DNA from 3 places in the Paenibacillus sp. 203 genome. Region 3 is predicted to be linked to each of the others. Evidence: riboswitches for the same ligand, from Rfam matches in the RefSeq annotation. Region 3 holds a riboswitch; each other region holds the start of a gene.
What was found. A riboswitch is a leader RNA that binds a small molecule or an ion and turns the genes downstream of it on or off. The one in region 3 is predicted to bind thiamine pyrophosphate.
Positions count from the first base shown of each region.

Region 1 (6,383 bases), on a different contig from region 3:
GCAAGAGGAGTGGTACAACACGATAGATGATGTGGGTCTGATCGCGTTTATCCAAGGCATTCCGGTCGGAGACAGGTATTACAATAACTATGGATTTGGTGGTGGGAGAGTCGTCAGAAAGCAAGACATTATCGGTGGCATAGAACCAGATACTAGAATGAAATATTTTTATAGAGATTCATGTCCAGCTCCCTTTAAAGCGAGTGAACGTTTTACGGATGAAAAATCTGCAGCAGCTGCGGGATACTTTGAGTACAAATGTTATAATGGCTTAAAATAATCACCCTCATGGGTGGTTTTTGTTTTTTTAGGCAGATCCATACCAAAAAACCTTAAAATTCACTGTTTTCAATATTCCGATATGGTTGTAGAATGTGCTACAATAAAGCTTTGAAAGAAACGAAATGCATATGAAATAAGAACAGTCGGCAGCGCCGATGACAATAAGGAGCCAAAAACAGCTTATGAGTTTATTGACTGTAGAAAATGTATCCCACAACTTTGGGGACCGCGCATTATTTAAAAATGTTTCCTTTCGATTGCTTGCGGGGGAACGTGTAGGTTTGGTAGGAGCTAACGGTGTTGGTAAATCGACACTCATGAACATTCTCACTGGAAAATTGCTTAAGGATGAGGGTAAAGTGGAATGGACTCCACGTGTACGTTACGGTTATCTGGATCAGCACACCAAGCTGACACCGGGCAAAACGGTACGTGATGTATTAAAAGACGCTTTTCTTCCTTTGTTGGAATTGGAAAAGGAAATGATGCAGATTACTGACAAAATGGGGGATGCTTCTCCTGAAGAGTTGGAAGTGTTGCTGGAACAGATGGGTGAAATTCAGGAGCAACTGGATATGGGCGATTTTTACCTCATTGATGTGAAGGTTGAAGAAATGGCGAATGGACTAGGTCTGTCGGCCATAGGACTGGATCGGGATGTATCTGCACTTAGCGGCGGGCAACGGACAAAGGTGCTTCTTGCTAAATTGCTGTTGGAAAAGCCGAATGTCCTGCTGCTGGATGAGCCTACCAACTACTTGGATGTAGAGCATATTGAATGGCTTACGCGCTATTTGAAGGATTATCCCTATGCTTTTATCCTTATTTCACATGATACTGAGTTTATGAACCAGGTCGTTAATGTTATTTACCATCTTGAATTTGCCAAGATGACCCGTTATTCAGCTAACTATGAAAAGTTTCTTGAAATGGCGGATCTGAACAAAGCTCAGCATATTGATGCTTATGAGAAGCAACAGGACTTTATAAAGAAACAGGAAGATTTTATTCAGCGCAATAAAGCGCGTGCTTCTACCTCAGGCCGAGCAAAGAGCCGTGAAAAGCAGCTTGATCGGATCGAACGTATTGATAAGCCTGAAGAAGCCGCAAAACCAACCTTTCAGTTCAAAGAGGCACGTGCAAGCGGAAAGACGGTATTTGAGGGTATTGATTTTGAGATTGGTTATACACATGCCCTTTTGCCTAAAATGTCCATGACGATTGAACGTGGCGAAAAAATTGCAATTGTTGGCTACAACGGTGTCGGTAAATCGACATTGCTCAAAACCATATTGGGAAAAATTCCGCCAATCAGTGGAAAAACCTATCAAGGTGATTTTTTGCAGCCCGCTTATTTTGAGCAGGAAGTAAAGGCGGAGAAAATTACACCGATTGACGATGTGTGGAATGAATTTCCGCATTTGAACCAGCATGAAGTACGAGCGCATTTGGCGCGCTGCGGTTTGAAAAATGAGCATATCACACGTCCGCTATCTGCGCTTAGTGGTGGAGAACAGGCTAAAGTCCGTCTTTGCAAACTGTTAATGCGTGAAAGCAACTGGGTATTGTTCGATGAGCCTACCAACCACTTGGATGTTAAAGCAAAGGATGAGCTGAAACGTGCCTTGAAGGAATACAAAGGGACGGTATTGCTTGTATCTCACGAACCGGACTTTTACGAGGATTGGGTAACCAAAACGTGGAATGTGGAAGAGTGGTCAAGTAAAGTTAACTAAAATCAGTTAAATCCAGTTCTGCATATTTCACACGAAGTGGGGTTTGCAGAATTAGGAAAATATGCTAAGCTATCTTTAGCTTATACAATAAAATAGTCACACTAGGGGAGCCGCCCATGCGGCTGAGACGGAATAAATGGATTTCGGACCCTTTGCACCTGATCTGGGTTATGCCAGCGTAGGGAAGTGAGCGCCGTACAAACAAGGCAACACCATCTTTATTTTGTTTGTGCGTGGGACGATACACGTATACGGATATCATGGTCCGTTCGATTATTGGACGTTCGTTAAACCACTTCCTTGGGGAAGTGGTTTTTTTGCGTTTCGTTCATTTTAAGTTGTTCGAGCTTCCGTAGACGGATTCACATACAATCCCCTTTCATTACTGCTGGTAGACGTGGCTGCTAAGCTTAGATCCTTTAATCCAATGTGAGGTGAAGACAAAATCGAATTACACGCAATTTCGATGGAAAAGGGCACTTTTGCACAAGCCGCCCGAGTGGCTGCTATGATTTGTCCGTATGTTCATTATGTACACGCACGTTTAAAACAGAATGGTGCCTCTGCATTGCTTTCTTTGACTCGCAGCATGGTGGAGCAGGAAGTTCCTTTGCAACAAATTGTAGTAAATGATCGTGTGGATGTAGCTTTACTTACTTTGGTTGGAACCGTCCAGCTACCAGCTAATGGATTACCTGTTGTGGATGTGAAAAGCCTACTTTCAAAGAGTACACGCTGTGGAGTGTCTGTGCATTCCTTGGAGGAGGCGCAGACTGCCGAGCAGGCAGGAGCAGACTATGTACTTTATGGTCACGTATATGAGACCCATTGTAAGCCCGGTATTGTACCGCGGGGTTTAGCTCAGCTTGAACATATTTGCAGGCTGTCGAACATTCCGGTGATCGCGCTGGGCGGCATACAACCGCACCATATCCCGGAGCTTTATATGGCCGGAGCAAGCGGAATTGCGGTGATGTCTGGTATATGGGAGGCTGAGTCGCCCGTTGCAGCTGCGATGGAATATAGGCGAATGGCAGATCTTGTAGTTCACAGCTTGTAGCGAGAAAACGAGAGTAGAGGCAAGCTGAAAGCAGAATGGTTTATGGAGAGGAGACACGGAACAAATGCTAAAGATACACACAGAGGCAAGAGCGATAGGACATGCTGAATGCTTGGTCATAGGTGGAGGTGTCATCGGCAGTTCCATTGCTTATCATGTGGCCAAGGAGGGAAGAAGTACGATCATGCTGGAACGATTGATCCCGGGTGAGGGAGCCTCAGGAGCAGCGGTTGGAATGCTGGCAGCGGAAAGTGAAGAGTTCACCGACTCTGAGCTGGCACGATTTGCTCGCAGAAGTCGAGATGCATTCCCTGAGCTTGTTTGTGATCTGGAGCGTTTGTCGGGTATTTCGGTGGAATTCCGTACAGAAGGATTTGTGACCCCTTTCCGTACGGAAACTGAAGGCCAAAAACGCTGGAAAGCTGCTAAAACGCGAGAGGATGATTGTCCTATCTGGTGGGATGCGAGGGAATTGGCCCGACGAATTCCAGGTTTGGATGAACAAGCGATCGGAGCAATATATCGTTCAAAGGAGACACAAGTGGCTCCTGTCCAGCTTTGTCGTGCTTATGCAGGTGCTGCTGCGGTGCTGGGAGCAACGGTATGGTCTGGTACACGGGCAGAGCAACTGGTCATACAGGATGGTCGAGTTTGCGGTGTCCGAACAGATAGCGGCTTTTTTTCCTGCGATCAGGTCATTATTGCTGGAGGCTTGGATAGCATGAAATTACTGGCGCAGGTTGGATTTGAATATCCACTTTATTCGGTCAAGGGCGAAGCGGTAGCGGTCTCCTTGAAGGATCACCCATTAGAATACACCATTTATGCTGATGATATTTACCTCGTGCCTAAACAGAATAACGAGCTTTGGATTGGGGCAACGAGCCTTCCGCATCAATATGACGAAGAAGTGACCGTAGGAGGCTTGGAGGGGTTGCTGGCACGTGCCTCTGCCTGGCTGCCGTGCGTCCGTGAAGCTTCTTTTATACGCGCTTGGGCGGGCTTACGTCCGCAGGCTGCATCAGGCCATCCTTTTATAGGTACTGTTCCTGGGGTCGAGGGCGTATTTGCTGCGGTTGGGCATTATCGCAACGGTGTCCTGCTGAGTGATGCTACCGGGCGTGCGATGGCAGCTATGCTTAATGGAGCTGGTGCAGCAGAACTTGGGATAAGTAGTTTTTCTTCGGAGCTCCTCAAGGAGAAAAGCTTATGAAGCTGACGATTAACGGCCAGAGCATGACCTTTTCTAATCGAATCACTCATGTGAATCAATTGCTACATGAGCTTGATGTAAAGGTGAAAACCGTAGTGGTGGAGCTGAATCGGCATATATTGAGCCGTGAAGATCATGATGAAGCGGTACTGAAGGATGGAGATTGCCTAGAAATTGTACATTTTGTGGGAGGCGGTTGATTATGTTAACCATTGGAAAAGCATCTTTTACCTCGAGGTTGTTGTTGGGAACAGGAAAATTCTCTGATCTGGATATCCAATCCCAAGCCGTAGAGGCTGCTGAGACGGAAATATTGACGTTTGCTGTACGGAGATTGAACTTGGAGGAACGGGATAAGCAGCATTTTCTCGATATGCTGGATTTGAGCCGGTATACACTTCTTCCCAACACAGCAGGGGCTACAACAGCAGAGGAGGCGATTCGTATTGCCCAATTGGCAAAAGCCTCCGGCCTGTGCGATATGATTAAGGTGGAAGTCATTGGGGATAGCAAGACACTGCTCCCTGACCCTTTTGAAACGTTGAAAGCTAGTGATAAGCTGTTAGAAGAAGGCTTTATCGTGCTGCCCTACATATCGGACGATGTGATTCTAGCAAAGAGGCTACAAGAGCTTGGAGTACACGCCGTTATGCCTGGAGCTTCACCGATTGGTACAGGACATGGTTTGCTCAATCCGTTTTCATTAGGGCTAATTATTGAACAGGCGGAGGTTCCGGTTATTGTCGATGCGGGTATTCGCTCACCCGGTGACGCGGCAATGGCGATGCAGTTAGGGGCAGATGCTGTTTTGTTGAACACAGCCGTATCAGGAGCGAAGGACCCAGTAAAAATGGCCGAGGCCATGAAACTGGCTGTTCGTGCTGGAAGATATGGTTTTGAGGCGGGGATGATTCCTGTAAAACGTTACGCTTCAGCAAGCAGTCCGACAGAAGGTATGGTTCAGGCATGAAGGTAACTGACAAATCCGATGCAGGAGAAACACATCCAAGTGACCGTTATTCCAGACAGGAAAGATTCGCGCCCTTTGGACCGACGGGACAACGCCGGCTTGCTTCTTCCCACGTACTAATCATAGGTGTCGGAGCGTTAGGTACAGGTATTGCGGAAACGCTCGTTCGCGGGGGCGTAGGTACAGTGAGCCTCGTAGACCGGGATTATGTGGAATGGAGCAATTTGCAGCGCCAGCAGCTTTTTCAGGAAAGTGATGCTGCGCAAAGATATCCCAAAGCAGTAGCTGCTCAGCGAAGATTAAAGGATATTAATTCGGAAACGGTTATACATGCACATGTACTGGATGTTGGGGTGGAAGAACTGGAAGAGTTGATCTTGGGGGTAGATCTCATGATGGATGCAACCGATAATTTCGATACCCGACTTCTTATGAACGACATGGCACTCAAGCATCGGATACCTTGGATTTATGGGGGATGTGTGGGCAGCTATGGTGTAACCTATACCATCTTACCGGGTCAAACGCCTTGTCTTCACTGTCTGCTGGAAACTGTACCGTTTGGTGGAGAAACCTGTGATACCGCCGGGATTATTCCGCAGGCCGTACAGATGGTCACGGCTAACCAAACTACGGAAGCTTTCAAACTTCTTGGTGGATATCCGGAAGATTTGAGAGGAAAGCTGCTTTCGTTTGATTTGTGGAAAAATGAGTATGTAGCAATAGCGGTAGATAGCGTTAAAAAGGAGAACTGTCCTTCTTGCGGCAGCCAACCGACGTATCCCTATTTGTCGGCCTCTCATCGGCAGAAGACAGATGTTTTGTGCGGTAGGGATACCGTTCAAATTAGACCAGCAAACCCAACACATCTGAATCTTGCAGAAACAGCAGATAGATTTGCTTCTTTGGTAGAAGGAAAAGTAGAGCGGAATCCGTTTTTGGTTTCCTTTAGTACAAGCGAGCATCGCTTGGTTGTTTTTGCAGATGGCAGAGCGTTGATTCATGGGACAAAGGACGTGGCAAAAGCAAGAAGTCTGTATCATCGCTATTTGGGTTAAACTATAAAAGCAGAAAGCCATTCTTTGGAGAATGATTTTCTGCTTTTTTGTTACAATAATATTA
Region 1 covers NZ_JAXCHD010000003.1:367,041-373,423, forward strand. Annotated here, with positions in the region: gene WA407_RS08110 (hypothetical protein) at 1-280, shown strand, start outside; gene WA407_RS08115 (ABC-F family ATP-binding cassette domain-containing protein) at 465-2,018, shown strand; TPP riboswitch at 2,112-2,220, shown strand; gene WA407_RS08120 (thiamine phosphate synthase) at 2,485-3,078, shown strand; gene thiO (glycine oxidase ThiO) at 3,143-4,291, shown strand; gene thiS (sulfur carrier protein ThiS) at 4,288-4,491, shown strand; gene WA407_RS08135 (thiazole synthase) at 4,494-5,261, shown strand; gene WA407_RS08140 (ThiF family adenylyltransferase) at 5,258-6,319, shown strand.
Region 1: linked by a shared signal. The riboswitch ahead of WA407_RS08120 (thiamine phosphate synthase) and the one ahead of WA407_RS17145 (ABC transporter substrate-binding protein) in region 3 are both predicted to bind thiamine pyrophosphate.

Region 2 (6,383 bases), on a different contig from region 3:
CAGAAATAAGAAAAGACAATACATTAGAAAAATTTAATTTACTTCTCATGGAAATCCCCCTAATATGCTAAATCGATCTGCATTATACAGATATCAGCAGTCTATATTTTTATACCTATGACTTAGAAAGAGAGAAGTAATAAAACTAATCATCGTCGGCAAACAAGATGCGAGCACCATATACACATTAACTTCTTGTCCTAATCCTATAGCGATCCCGATTAAGCCAAAGGCTATCCAAATATAAGCAGAGATACGATGCGTTTTCTTCCAAGCGCTTTCATTCGAAAGCAGCCAAGGAAACTTACGTCATAATTACCCTTATTCTCCATCCCGCCAAACCCTCCATAACAGGAATTGAGTGACTCCTCTTTATTATGCATATTTTCCAATACCAAAAATGGAAGAAACATCACAAAAACAAAAAGCCGATCCTCTCAGGACCGACTTCCAACAATATTCTCCTATAACCTTACCTTCGTGCATACGAGTTACTTCGAAATATCCAGGAAACCCTCTCCGAACACGTCCCGCACGTCATGAATGGTGATGAATGCTGCTGTGTCGATGGCTTTGACTATCTTTTTAAGCGCTGACACCTCTTGTTTACTAATGACGATATACAGCACTTCTTTTGGATTTTTAGTGTAATAGCCGTGGCCTGACAGGACGGTAACTCCACGATCCATTTTCGTAATGACCATCTCGGCAATTTTATCTTGGTGCTCCGAAATGATCATGACTGCTTTTTTCGGGTTCAGTCCTTCGATCATGAAGTCCATCACCTTTGTACCAACGTACAAAATAACGATAGTTAGCATCAATTTTTCCGGACCAATAATAAAATAGGAAGAGAATGCGACAATCAAATCAAAAAACAGCAAGCCATAGCTGATATTCCAATCCAGATACTTGTTGGCGATCCGGGCTAAAATGACCGTTCCTGCCGTTGTGCCACCTACCCGTACGATTAAGCCAATGCCGACCCCCACCAAAACTCCGGCAAATACAGCATTAATCGTCGGTTCATGCGAATCAATCCGCCAGTTGACCGTTAAATGTAAAAACAGCGAGTTAAAAGCGACCGCAATTATAGTGTACAAGGTCGTTCTCTTGTCCAAAAATTTATATCCGACAATCAGCAGCAAGCCATTAATCACCAGATTGACGATCGAGGGAGACCACTGAAACAGGTAGTACAGGATGATCGTGACCCCTGTAACGCCCCCCTCGCCAAATTCATTCGGGATCACAAACAGATTAACAGCTAGCGCGAAAAAAAACGCTCCCAGAATAATAAATGCGATGTCTGCAATACTTTTTTTCATATATGCTCTAATCCTCTCTCTAACATTTCAAAGGATGAATCGCCAGATGGATTGGCTGACTCTTGTTGCCAAAATACGCTGACAACCAGTTCATGGTATCTACTACCAAACATAAAGTCAATACAACTTTGACACTTTAATTCGCCACCAGACTGCCTCAATCCTGACTTGAGGATTCCGCAAAATCCTCCTTTTACAAGGTTATTCGACAAAAAAACACAATCCCGACTACTAAACTAAGAAAACGGGCCTCTAGCCCTTGTTTTAGACCTAGGCACATTTTCCCCTAAAATGACCATCCTCCTAATCCAAATTTTGGACACATATGACCATCTTCCTGTTTTATGTCAAAAGCGTTTTACTTTGAGAAAATGTGGGTATAATGATTGAAACATTACCAAGCAACCTACACGGTATTACGACATCAAGTACATACAAATAGTCCTATACAGACGTCCTAAGCAACTCAATCTGAATTTGACAATATGGAATTGGAGGAATGACCTACATGAATACAATGAACTTAACCGTCCACACCCTGATGCCCTTTCACCACCAATACCAACGTGCCAACGCGGTGAGTATGCAGAAGAAAGAAGATAGCTCGGAGAAGAAGCTCAGCTTTCAGGACATTTTGAATGAAAAAATGGGTAAAAAATAAGGCGCCGTTTATCCGGTTGAATGATCCCACTTTACATAAGAAGCTAAAAAGCCGTAGTTTCCTACATTGACTGTAGAGAACCACGGCTTTTTTAATTCATACGTTCCTAAACTCCACGTTCGTTTTACTGACCGCCATCCCGATACTGCTCTGCCTTCTCACGCATCCCGACAGCTACTGCTTCTTGGGTGTTCAGCCCCTTATCCGCTGCATAGGCGCGAATGTCCTGAGTGATACGCATACTACAAAATTTAGGGCCGCACATCGAGCAAAAATGTGCTTCCTTGGCGCCCTCTGCCGGTAGCGTTTCATCATGGTAGGACAAGGCACGCTCGGGATCAAGCGACAGATTGAACTGATCCCGCCAGCGGAACTCAAAGCGCGCCTTGGACAAAGCATCATCCCGCTGCTGCGCTCGTGGATGCCCCTTCGCCAGATCGGCAGCATGTGCCGCAATTTTGTAGGTAATGACACCCTCGCGGACATCATCCTTATTGGGCAGACCCAAATGCTCCTTAGGCGTAACATAGCACAGCATGGACGTCCCGAACCAACCGATCATCGCCGCCCCGATGGCTGAGGTAATATGATCATATCCGGGGGCAATATCCGTCGTGAGCGGTCCCAAGGTATAGAAAGGAGCTTCCTTACAAATCTCCATTTGTAAATCCACATTCTCTTTGATTTTATGCATAGGGACATGTCCCGGCCCTTCAATCATGACCTGAACATCATGCTTCCATGCGATTTGCGTTAGCTCGCCCAACGTTTCCAGCTCTGCAAACTGTGCTTCATCATTCGCATCATAGATACTACCTGGACGTAGACCATCTCCGAGAGAAAAGGCCACATCATAGGCTTTCATAATTTCGCAAATTTCTTCAAAATGTGTATACAAAAAATTCTCCTGATGGTGCGCAAGGCACCAGGCTGCCATGATTGACCCGCCTCGGGATACAATTCCCGTCATTCTATTCGCCGTCATCGGAATATACCGCAGCAATACACCCGCATGAATTGTAAAATAGTCCACTCCCTGCTCCGCCTGCTCAATCAGCGTATCGCGATACAACTCCCACGTCAGCGCTTCTGCTTCACCGTTCACCTTTTCAAGTGCCTGATACAGCGGCACAGTCCCAATCGGTACAGGAGAATTCCGAATGATCCATTCACGTGTTGTATGGATATTACGGCCTGTGGACAGGTCCATAACCGTATCCGAGCCCCAACGCACCGCCCAAGTCATTTTCTCCACTTCCTCCTCGATGGAGGAGGTAACCGCAGAATTACCAATGTTCGCATTGATCTTCACGTGAAAATGACGCCCAATGACCATTGGCTCACTTTCCGGGTGATTGATATTCGAAGGCAAAATGGCTCGTCCAGCCGCCAATTCCTGCCGTACAAACTCAGGCTCGACCCCTTCGCGGATCGCCGCAAATTCCATTTCGGGCGTAATGATCCCTTGCCGCGCATAATGCATTTGCGTCACTGTACGCCCTTGCGAAGCACGAAGCGGACGATTGGTCACGCCGGGAAATTCCACTGTCTCCCGTTTGGAGCCAGGTTTCAGTCCATTATCCTCCGGCTTGACGGCGCGTCCCTCGTAAGCCTCCACATCGCCCCGTTCCAGTGCCCAAGCTCGCCGTAATGGAGGCAGGCCCTGACGGATATCGACCTGATAGGCTTTGTCGGTCATGGGACCGCTTGTATCATATACACGCAATGGCTCATGATGCTCCGTGCCCTGCGGCGTATGTGTAGGATGAAGAGCAATTTCGCGCTCTGGCACGGCAATGTCCGGCCGCGAGCCTTGAATATATACCTTACGGCTTCCTGGAAAGGGCGTTACCCCACTGGCTTGCTCCCCGTTTGTCTTCTCTACCTCAACTTCTTTTGTTCCTACCAATCTTACTTCTGCTGATTTCAATTCTGTTCCTTTTGTTCCTTCTGCTTCTGTCGGTTTCATTGTCCATTCCTCCCGTTTCGATGAAATGACACACCGATCCGGAACCATTCCCAGGGTGGCGCTGATCTATGCAAAAAAGCCGGTTCCCCAGGGAACCGGCTAATCTAACGAGGCAGCTGTCCAGACAGTGCGCATATGGAATATCCATTCCAATGCGCCACTGAAGACAGCAGCCGCGTATACATTTCAATGGCCGATTACTTCCCTACGCTGGTATGATCCAGATCAGGTGCAAAGGGTCCGGAATCTTGCACGATTCCATCTCAGCCCGGCATTACAGGCTCCCCCAGTAACTGTGATACTTCTATTCACATGAGGCGGATATAACAGACATCCGCCTTCCTTACCAGACTACTTCAAATTTATGGCTTTGGCAACCCTTCTAGGTACCCTTTTACCAAGAAGACACTCCCTATCAAATCACTCTGCTTGCTTCAACTGTGTTCATTCTTGTTACGGAAGCATAAGCCCCATTTCCTTCGCCGCTTCGATCAAAATCGGAGCAAAGTCATGTAGCGTCTCGGGTGCAAGTCGACTGACCGGGCCGGATACAGATAAAGCCGCAGTGACCTGTCCCTTCCGGTTCACAATTGGCGCTGCCACAGCAGCAGCCCCTGGCTCCCGTTCTTCATAGCTGGTCGCATAGCCCTTCTCGCGAATGTCCTGCAGCTGGGCTTTATAGACCTCCGGGTCTACTGAGGGCGGCCATTCATCCCCGCTTAGCAGGGCTTCCAGCTCCTGCGGCGGCATAAAGGCCGCCAGCACCTTGCTGGAGGCCCCTACAGCCAGCGGCATACGCGCACCTACAGGCGCGACCCTGCGGATCGCCTGATTGCTCTGCACGGCTTGTATGCGAATACGCATACTGCCGTCCCGTAAGTACAAGCTGACCGTCTCCCCCAGACGGTCACGTAGTCCTTCCATTGCAGGTTGTAACAGCACCGCCGGCTCGTCACTTTGGGACAAATGCGTGGATAGCTCCCAAATGCGGAAGCCAAGTCGATATTTTTCCGTTTCGGCATTCCGAACGACAAAGCCCCGATCCTCCAACGTAGTCAGCAGCCGATGAACCGTGCTTTTATGTAGACCAATTTTGGAGGCAATCTCCGTCAGGCCAAGATCCGAATTTGCGGTAAAACACAGCAGTATATCAAGTGCACGCTCTACAGCGCGAACGGTTAATTTACGGTCTTCCATCGTGAACCGCTCCTCTTGTATCCATATTCGTTTCACACTATGAAACATGGTTACATAAATTATATAGAATAGTCGCGGCTACTGTAAACCGATGTTTTTGTGACAACCATATTACAGAACGAGAACAAACATCGACAATTCTTTGCATCATTTTTACTTTTCCGGTTCAGGCGTTGACTTTGGATAATCCCCATCATACGATAATAGGTATCTATACGGATCTACACTACTATTTTCAAGTGGAATTATACCTATATTCTATGAAACGAAGATCAATTTTATATAAGGAGGCTCTTACATGATTTCGACATCCCAGCGCAACGCTCAGCTACAGACCGCTGTTCAGGAGCCGTCCACCCCACTCTTTAATCCCCGTCTGCTGCGGTTCAAGCACGTTGTGATAGCTCTGCTGCTGTCGGTCGTCTTTTTTCTGTTGTTTTGTTTTATTGCCTTGCATGCTTACATCGCATGGGTACTTACGAATCCCACCGTTGCACCACTGTACTCTAATCCGATGCAGGCCAAAAGCATGCCTTATGAGGAAGTCAGCTTCCCTGCCAAGGATGGTAGCCGCATGGTACAAGGCTGGTATATCCCGGCGGATCAATCGCGGAAAACGATTATTTTCAGCCATGGTTATGGGGCTAACCGCGAAGAAAGCTGGATTCCCATGTATGATCTGGCGCATTATGCCCACAGTTTGAACTTTAATGTGGTCATGTTCGATTATGGATTTGCGTCACAAAACAGCAAAGCAGTCGCAACCGGAGGCAAAGCAGAATCCCAACAGCTCCTCGGAGCAATTCAGCTTGCGAAGCAACGCGGCTCGTCGGAGATTATCGTATGGGGCTTCTCCATGGGGGCAGGAACCGCTCTTCAGGCGGGCTTGCAAACCAAGGATGTGGACGCAATGATTTTGGACAGCACCTTCCTGCTGGAACCGGATACGCTGTACCATAACATTCACAATCAAATTAATCTGCCAAGACATCCGTCTTTGGAAATTCTGGAGTTGCTGTTTCCAATTTTGAACGGCACCAGCTTGCATCAGATTCCATATCAGGAGGTTAAAAAGGAAAACTACCCGTTCCCGATTATGTTTGTGCATGGTACACAGGATGAAAAAGCTCCTTATCCTATTGCGGAAAAGCTCGCTGCCAATCAAACCAACCCGCTTTCCAGTGTATGGATTGTTAAAAACGGGATACATGAGCTTATTTTCAGAGAG
Region 2 covers NZ_JAXCHD010000017.1:40,551-46,933, forward strand. Annotated here, with positions in the region: gene WA407_RS24645 (DUF1648 domain-containing protein) at 1-49, opposite strand, end outside; gene WA407_RS24650 (SdpI family protein) at 94-294, opposite strand; gene WA407_RS24655 (YitT family protein) at 492-1,328, opposite strand; gene WA407_RS24660 (hypothetical protein) at 1,837-1,989, shown strand; gene thiC (phosphomethylpyrimidine synthase ThiC) at 2,114-3,958, opposite strand; TPP riboswitch at 4,144-4,256, opposite strand; gene WA407_RS24670 (IclR family transcriptional regulator) at 4,412-5,155, opposite strand; gene WA407_RS24675 (alpha/beta hydrolase) at 5,454-6,383, shown strand, end outside.
Region 2: linked by a shared signal. The riboswitch ahead of thiC (phosphomethylpyrimidine synthase ThiC) and the one ahead of WA407_RS17145 (ABC transporter substrate-binding protein) in region 3 are both predicted to bind thiamine pyrophosphate.

Region 3 (6,383 bases):
GGAGGGCGGACCAAGCTCCGGCTTGCCAAACAAATAACCCTGAGCCAGTGATACACCTGCTTCACAACAAAATTCAAAATCCTCCATCTGCTCTACGCCTTCAGCCAACACTTGGCCTCCAAAAAGAAAAGCCGATTCTACAATCCCTGTAATTTGCCGCTTCTGATCAATGTTACTATGACAGCCGTCAATTATACTGCGGTCAATTTTAACATAATCCGGCTGAAGGCAATTCATAAGCTCTGTTGTAGAATAACCTGCCCCCACATCGTCCAGGGCTACCGAAACTCCTCGATTGCGATATTGATCAAAGATATGATGCAAAAAATTAAGGTCGTCTATCTCTTCCGTTTCTACGACCTCAAATACAAAATCCTTCGTATTCATGGATAACCGATCAATCGTCTCAAAGGTGTGATTCAAGCAATAAGCCGGATTATAAATGCTCGAAGGGAGAAAGTTAATAAAACGTTTAATTCCCGCCGGAAGGCATGTTGCACTTTTTTCAATAGCGGAAATACGAGCCGAGCGATCCAGATGAGCATGCAAACCAGCTTCACGGGCGATCTCAAACAGTTGGAAAGGCTGAAAAGGTCTCTGCGCATGTGACGGACGCAGTAAAAACTCAAACCCGATAATATCCAGCTTATGGTCAACAATAGGTTGCATATGGCTGGAAAAACTTTGATCCTTAATGATATTCACGATATCCGGATGTTGCAGTCTGGCTTGCAATTGACTAAATAAAAGCCACTCCTCATATCCTTCGACATGGTGCAGGCCGGTCACCACAACTTGCATATGGTTCAAGTATTCCTGCGGCAGACGAGCCAGTTTGTTAACCAGCTGTTCCAGCTCCGAGCGGCTATCATAACGAAACTCTATGCCACCCTCACGCTCATGCTCCTGCTTCATTTGTTCCGATAGCTTACCCAAACCATCTAATGCTGGAGTAAGCGACACCCTGGAATGCCTAATTCTGAGCAATCCTTGATCCTTAATAGGTAATATGATGCTGCAATTGCTGCATGTCATAATGGTCCTCCTCGGAACAATTTTCCGGTTTTTTCACCATTATATCACAAATAACTAGAACAAAAGTACTATATAACTACGTGTTTTTACAAAAAACTAGCTTATTCTTAACGACAACTTAGGACTTAAGTATATATTCGACAAAAACAGAAAACTTTTTGCACTCATGATAAATTCGGGGGCTGTTGTTTTTGACATTAAAAAAGCAGCAAATCTCTTGGTTAAAGAGACTTGCTGCTTCACTCTGATATTGATTAAAAACTAAAGTTCGAAGTTATTTGGACGCCTTTGGCTTCGTTGTTTTAGCTGGTTTAACAGTCGCGGGTTTGGTCGTTTTAACAGCTGGCTTTGCTGTTGCTTTCGCGGGAGCCACAGCTTCCTTTACAGGAGTCGTTGCTGCACTAGGCTTAGCGCCAGCTTTTAAGCTGTATTTGGCAAAGCCGTCTGCCGCGCTGCTCAAGAATGAAATTTGTTGATTTCCTGCCAGCACGTCTTTGGCATCAGGAGAGGACTCAAAAGTAACCTTTGCCTGACCAAAAGGAGCAATAGACCAGTTGCCATCCGCCGATGGATTAATCGTTCCGTTCGTACGGATATAGTCAACAATGACCTGGCGACTTTCATCCGGTGCTGCCATCACAATTCGTTTGCCATCTGGGTTGGCCAGTTTGGATGAGGAAGCACGATAGTTATTGGTGGCCACGATAAATTTCTGTGCAGGATCTATCGCTTTTCCATTGTATTGCAGATCCTTGATACGATGAGCTGAAGAATCAATAATAGTTCCCTTGGCATCATATCGTGCAGGCTGAGTTACATCAATCTGGTAATTCACACCGTCAATGACATCAAAATTGTAGGTTGGGAAATCTTTGTTGATCAGCGATTGCTCCTCAGTTTGCTTTGGATCAATGCGGTTGAACTGACCTGCAGACCACTCCAGCCATTCCTGAATTTCAGCACCGGTCACTTCTACAGCATGAACCGTGTTCGGATACACATACAGGTCGGATACGTTTTTAATCGCTACCGTACCTTCAGGAATGTTGGTGTAATACTCGGCTCCGTTTCGACCGCCGGCCTTGAATGGAGCGCCTGCCGACAATACTGGAAGTTTTTCGTATTCAGTTCCTTTAAGATGGTTTTGAACATACCATTTCTGTGCATTCGTCACGATTTGAATGGAAGGGTCGTCCTGCACTAATGCAAAATAGCTGGTAATCGGTGCAGTCGTTGTTCCGACAGGTTGACGAATATAATCCAAGGTTCCTTGATGCTCTTCCTTGATCGAATCTGTCAGTTTGTAGTCAGGAGTAAACTGCACAGCCTGGTTAGTGGTATTCACAACCGGACGTACTTCAGACTGAGAGTTTGTTACGTTCCACTCGCGGTTTTTCTTTTCCAGGCTCAGGTCAATAATACCCAGCTCCTTGCCCCATGAGGAAGCTTCCACGGCCGGTACGCCGTTAATGGTTCCTTTATCTAGATCTACACCCTTCATTTCTTTAAAATCAGGACCAGGGAAAGATTTATGAGCATGCCCAAACAGAATAGCGTTAATTCCGTCCACCTGGCTTAAATATTTAACGGCATTCTCCATCATTGGCGTTTGCGGCACATCCTCATAACCTGTGTGCGCAAGCACGACAATAATGTCAGCACCTTCCGTCTTCATTTGAGGAATAAACTTTTTCGCCGTTTCCACAATATCCTTTGTAACGACTTTATCCTTCAAATTGGCTTCATCCCACTGCATAATTTGAGGTGTGACCAAGCCGATGACACCCACTCTGAGCGTATGCTCTTCACCTTTCTCATCCGTTACCGTTTTATCAAGAATTTGATAAGGGGTAAAATAATTTTTAGTAGCTTGCCCCCCCTTATCAACATAAACATTCGCATTTACGTAAGGGAAATCGGCTCCCTTGAGCGATTTTTCCAGAAAATCGAGACCATAGTTGAATTCGTGGTTGCCCACTGTCGCCGCATCATAGCCCATCAAGTTCATCATCTTGTAGACTGGATGGACACCGCCTTCTTTTTCATAGGTTTTGTTTCTGGCCATATAATCGCCTAATGGATTGCCCTGTAACAAATCACCGTTATCGAACAGCATGCTGTTTCTTGTTTCACTACGCGCCTGTTGGATCAAACTGGCTGTGCTAATCAGGCCATATTCGTTGGTTTCTTTGTCCGAATAGTAATCGTAGTTCATCAGGGATGCATGAATATCCGTTGTTTCCATGATCCGCAAATTCACTGTAGCGCTATCGCGAGAATTGCTAGCTGCCCAGGTTGGAGCGGCTGAAAACACCAGCATGCTACAAGCTACAACGGTTGCTGTAAACCCTTTAAACCAATTTTTACGAAATAACAAAATATACCCCTCCTCATTAAGGTGTATGCCTCATATACATACTTTTGCACATATATGTAAGCCTTGAACCCACCATTTCTATTTTAATCCAACGCCAGACAAAAGAGTAGTCATTCACTTAAATTATTTATGAAAAAATAATTAATTCTCTCAAAAATAAAAAACCAGCAAACCTCCTAAAAAACTCGGAGATTCACTGGTTTATCCATTTATATTCTCATTATTTATTCCACACTTGGCGCTCCGTTTGCTGACCCACATACTCAATGCGAGTCGGATTCACGTCCAGAATGACATAATCGGGATCATCCGGTCCGGAAAACCATTCCTTCAAGGAATCGTTCCACACTTGTTTGCGTAGCCCCTCATCAGCTGTAATCTGGACAGTAGCCTCCACTTCTACGACTTCCTTTGTACCGCCAACTTCATAACCCAGCAGCAGATAAGCATTCGGATTATCCTTTAGCTCATCCACTTTATGCGTTTTGCGATCTGTCGCCAGATGAATGTTCATTCCATCGTTAAAAAGGGCCATATAGCGTACTTTCGGTTTGCCACCCTCTACCGTACCTAACGAGCAAAATTTGTTGTTATCCAAAGCCTTCACAATGGCTTGTTCTAGTTGGCTACGATCCAATGTTTCCGTTTTACCCACAGTACAACAACTCCTTTTCACGAATTAGAATTCTTTACGGCCATGCCATTGGGCACCAGCCCATCTGAACCTACCTGCGCAGCTGTTCTGAAAATAACATGACCCGATCAGATCGGATTGATGCATGCTCATTTTCAGATCAAAGCTCACAGTAAAAGTGTACCCTGTCGTTCGGCAAATGAACCGTCATCTCTTCCTCCATGCTGGACAGACCCGCATTCAAGGCATATAATCGTCGTAGTAAACCCGAATAAATGAACCCATTAAACCATACAATGCCAGGGGTGCTGGAATCGGCCGGCTGAGAGTGTGTCCCAAGACACTGACCCTTACAACCTGATCTGGGTAATGCCAGCGTAGGAATGCTTAAGCAAGATGTGCCTTTTTACATAGGACCATCCCTTACTTTGGTATATACAAGCGCAAGCGTCCCGGAAACTCGGGGCGCTTTTTTTGTTGAAGATTAAGTTGTTGGAAAGATCGCGTCCGGCAGATGTTATTTTTATGAAAATGGGGAACATAAGCTGTCTGATTGGATGGATAACGGGTAATTAAAGGAGAGAACACAACGATGAAGCGCATGAAAATATTAAGCCTGGGACTGATCAGTCTGTGGCTCATGGCCCTGACCCTGACCGCTTGCGGTGGAAGTCCCTCCACATCCCAAGAAGCGGCTCCCGCTACCAACACTCAAACGTCTACTCCGGCAAAGGAGCTCAAAGATGTTAAAGTCGTGCTCGACTGGACACCCAATACGAATCATACGGGACTCTATGTTGCCAAGGACAAAGGATTTTACGAAAAAGCAGGTCTGAATGTCCAAATTATTCAACCTGGTTCAGGCGGAGCCGATCAAATGGTTGCCTCTAATGCTGCACCTTTTGGTATCAGCTACCAAGAAGGCGTCACACAGGCTCGTACGCAAGGCGTGCCGCTTGTATCCATCGCTGCGGTGATTCAGCATAATACCTCAGGCTTCGCAGCCCCGGTAGATCGCGGAATTAAGAGCCCGAAAGATTTTGAAGGTAAAAAATACGGCGGTTGGGGCTCTCCCGTAGAAGAAGCGGTCATGAAATCCATCATGGATTCAGACAAAGGCGATGTGAGCAAAGTGAAGATCGTCAACATGGGCAATGCAGACTATTTTACAGCCGTGAAGCGGGATATCGACTTTGCCTGGATTTTCTACGCATGGACCGGAATTGAGGCCCAGCTTCGAGGTGAGCCATTGGATATGCTGTATGTAAAAGATTATTCCAAAAGCCTCGATTACTATACACCTGTAATTGTGAGCAACGAACAGACAATAAAAAATGATCCAGAACTGGTCAAAGCGTTCATGGACGCTACCGCACAAGGCTATGAATACACTATCGCCCATCCAGAAGAAGCCGCGGACATCTTAAGCAAAGCTGTACCGGAGCTGGATAAAAAACTGGTACTTGCCAGCCAAAAATGGCTAAGCCCGCGTTATCAGGACGATGCCGCGCAATGGGGTGTGCAAAAAGCGGAGGTATGGCAAAACTATTCGGACTGGATGTACGAACGCAAGCTGCTCAGCAAGCCTTTGGAAGTGGATAAAGCCTTCACAAACGACTTCTTGCCCAAGCGCTGATCATTTGTTAAAACGCTAAATAAGACTGAACTAGAGAAGTGAACGAAGTGCCACTACGCAGCCGGATGGTGCTTCCCATCGCTGTTGTACCTAGATTTCTTTTATGAATATCCAGAGGTTGAAATCTGGGTACAATGGCGAACGCTAACGCTTGTACAGCACCATTCCGCCCACTTCGTTCTTTTGCTTGTTTTGCTTTTATAAAAATGCTACAACCTAGCTTTAAAAATAAGGTGCTTTTTAAGGCGGTTGGCAGCGTAGCGGTTCATTTGAATCTGGAGAAGCGCAGCGATCGTAAGATCAAATGAAACGCGAAGCGGTCTCCCCGCCTTAAACCACCCTATTTTCTCAAAACAACTCCACAATAAAGGACAGGTGAATTTTCATGGCTAACACACTGCTCAGTATTCAAGTAATCCCTAAAACTCCTAATAACGAGGACTCTTACCCGTATGTAGATAAGGCGATTGAGGTCATTCAGCGCTCCGGCGTCAAGTATCAGGTGAACCCATTGGATACGACCATGGAGGGCGAGCTCGACGAGTTGCTGAAAGTGGTTAAAGAAATGCACGAGGCTTTGACGGAAGCGGGTAGTCCCAGCGTCATTTCACAGATCAAAATCGCACATAACCCACAAGGCATCAGCATGAACAAGCTGACCGAGAAATATCGCCCATGAATCCGAAAGGCAAGAACGCGTC
Region 3 covers NZ_JAXCHD010000007.1:59,258-65,640, reverse strand. Annotated here, with positions in the region: gene WA407_RS17160 (EAL domain-containing protein) at 1-1,035, opposite strand, end outside; gene WA407_RS17155 (bifunctional 2',3'-cyclic-nucleotide 2'-phosphodiesterase/3'-nucleotidase) at 1,310-3,412, opposite strand; gene WA407_RS17150 (pyridoxamine 5'-phosphate oxidase family protein) at 3,633-4,067, opposite strand; TPP riboswitch at 4,338-4,447, shown strand; gene WA407_RS17145 (ABC transporter substrate-binding protein) at 4,639-5,682, shown strand; gene WA407_RS17140 (MTH1187 family thiamine-binding protein) at 6,068-6,361, shown strand; gene WA407_RS17135 (ABC transporter permease) at 6,358-6,383, shown strand, end outside.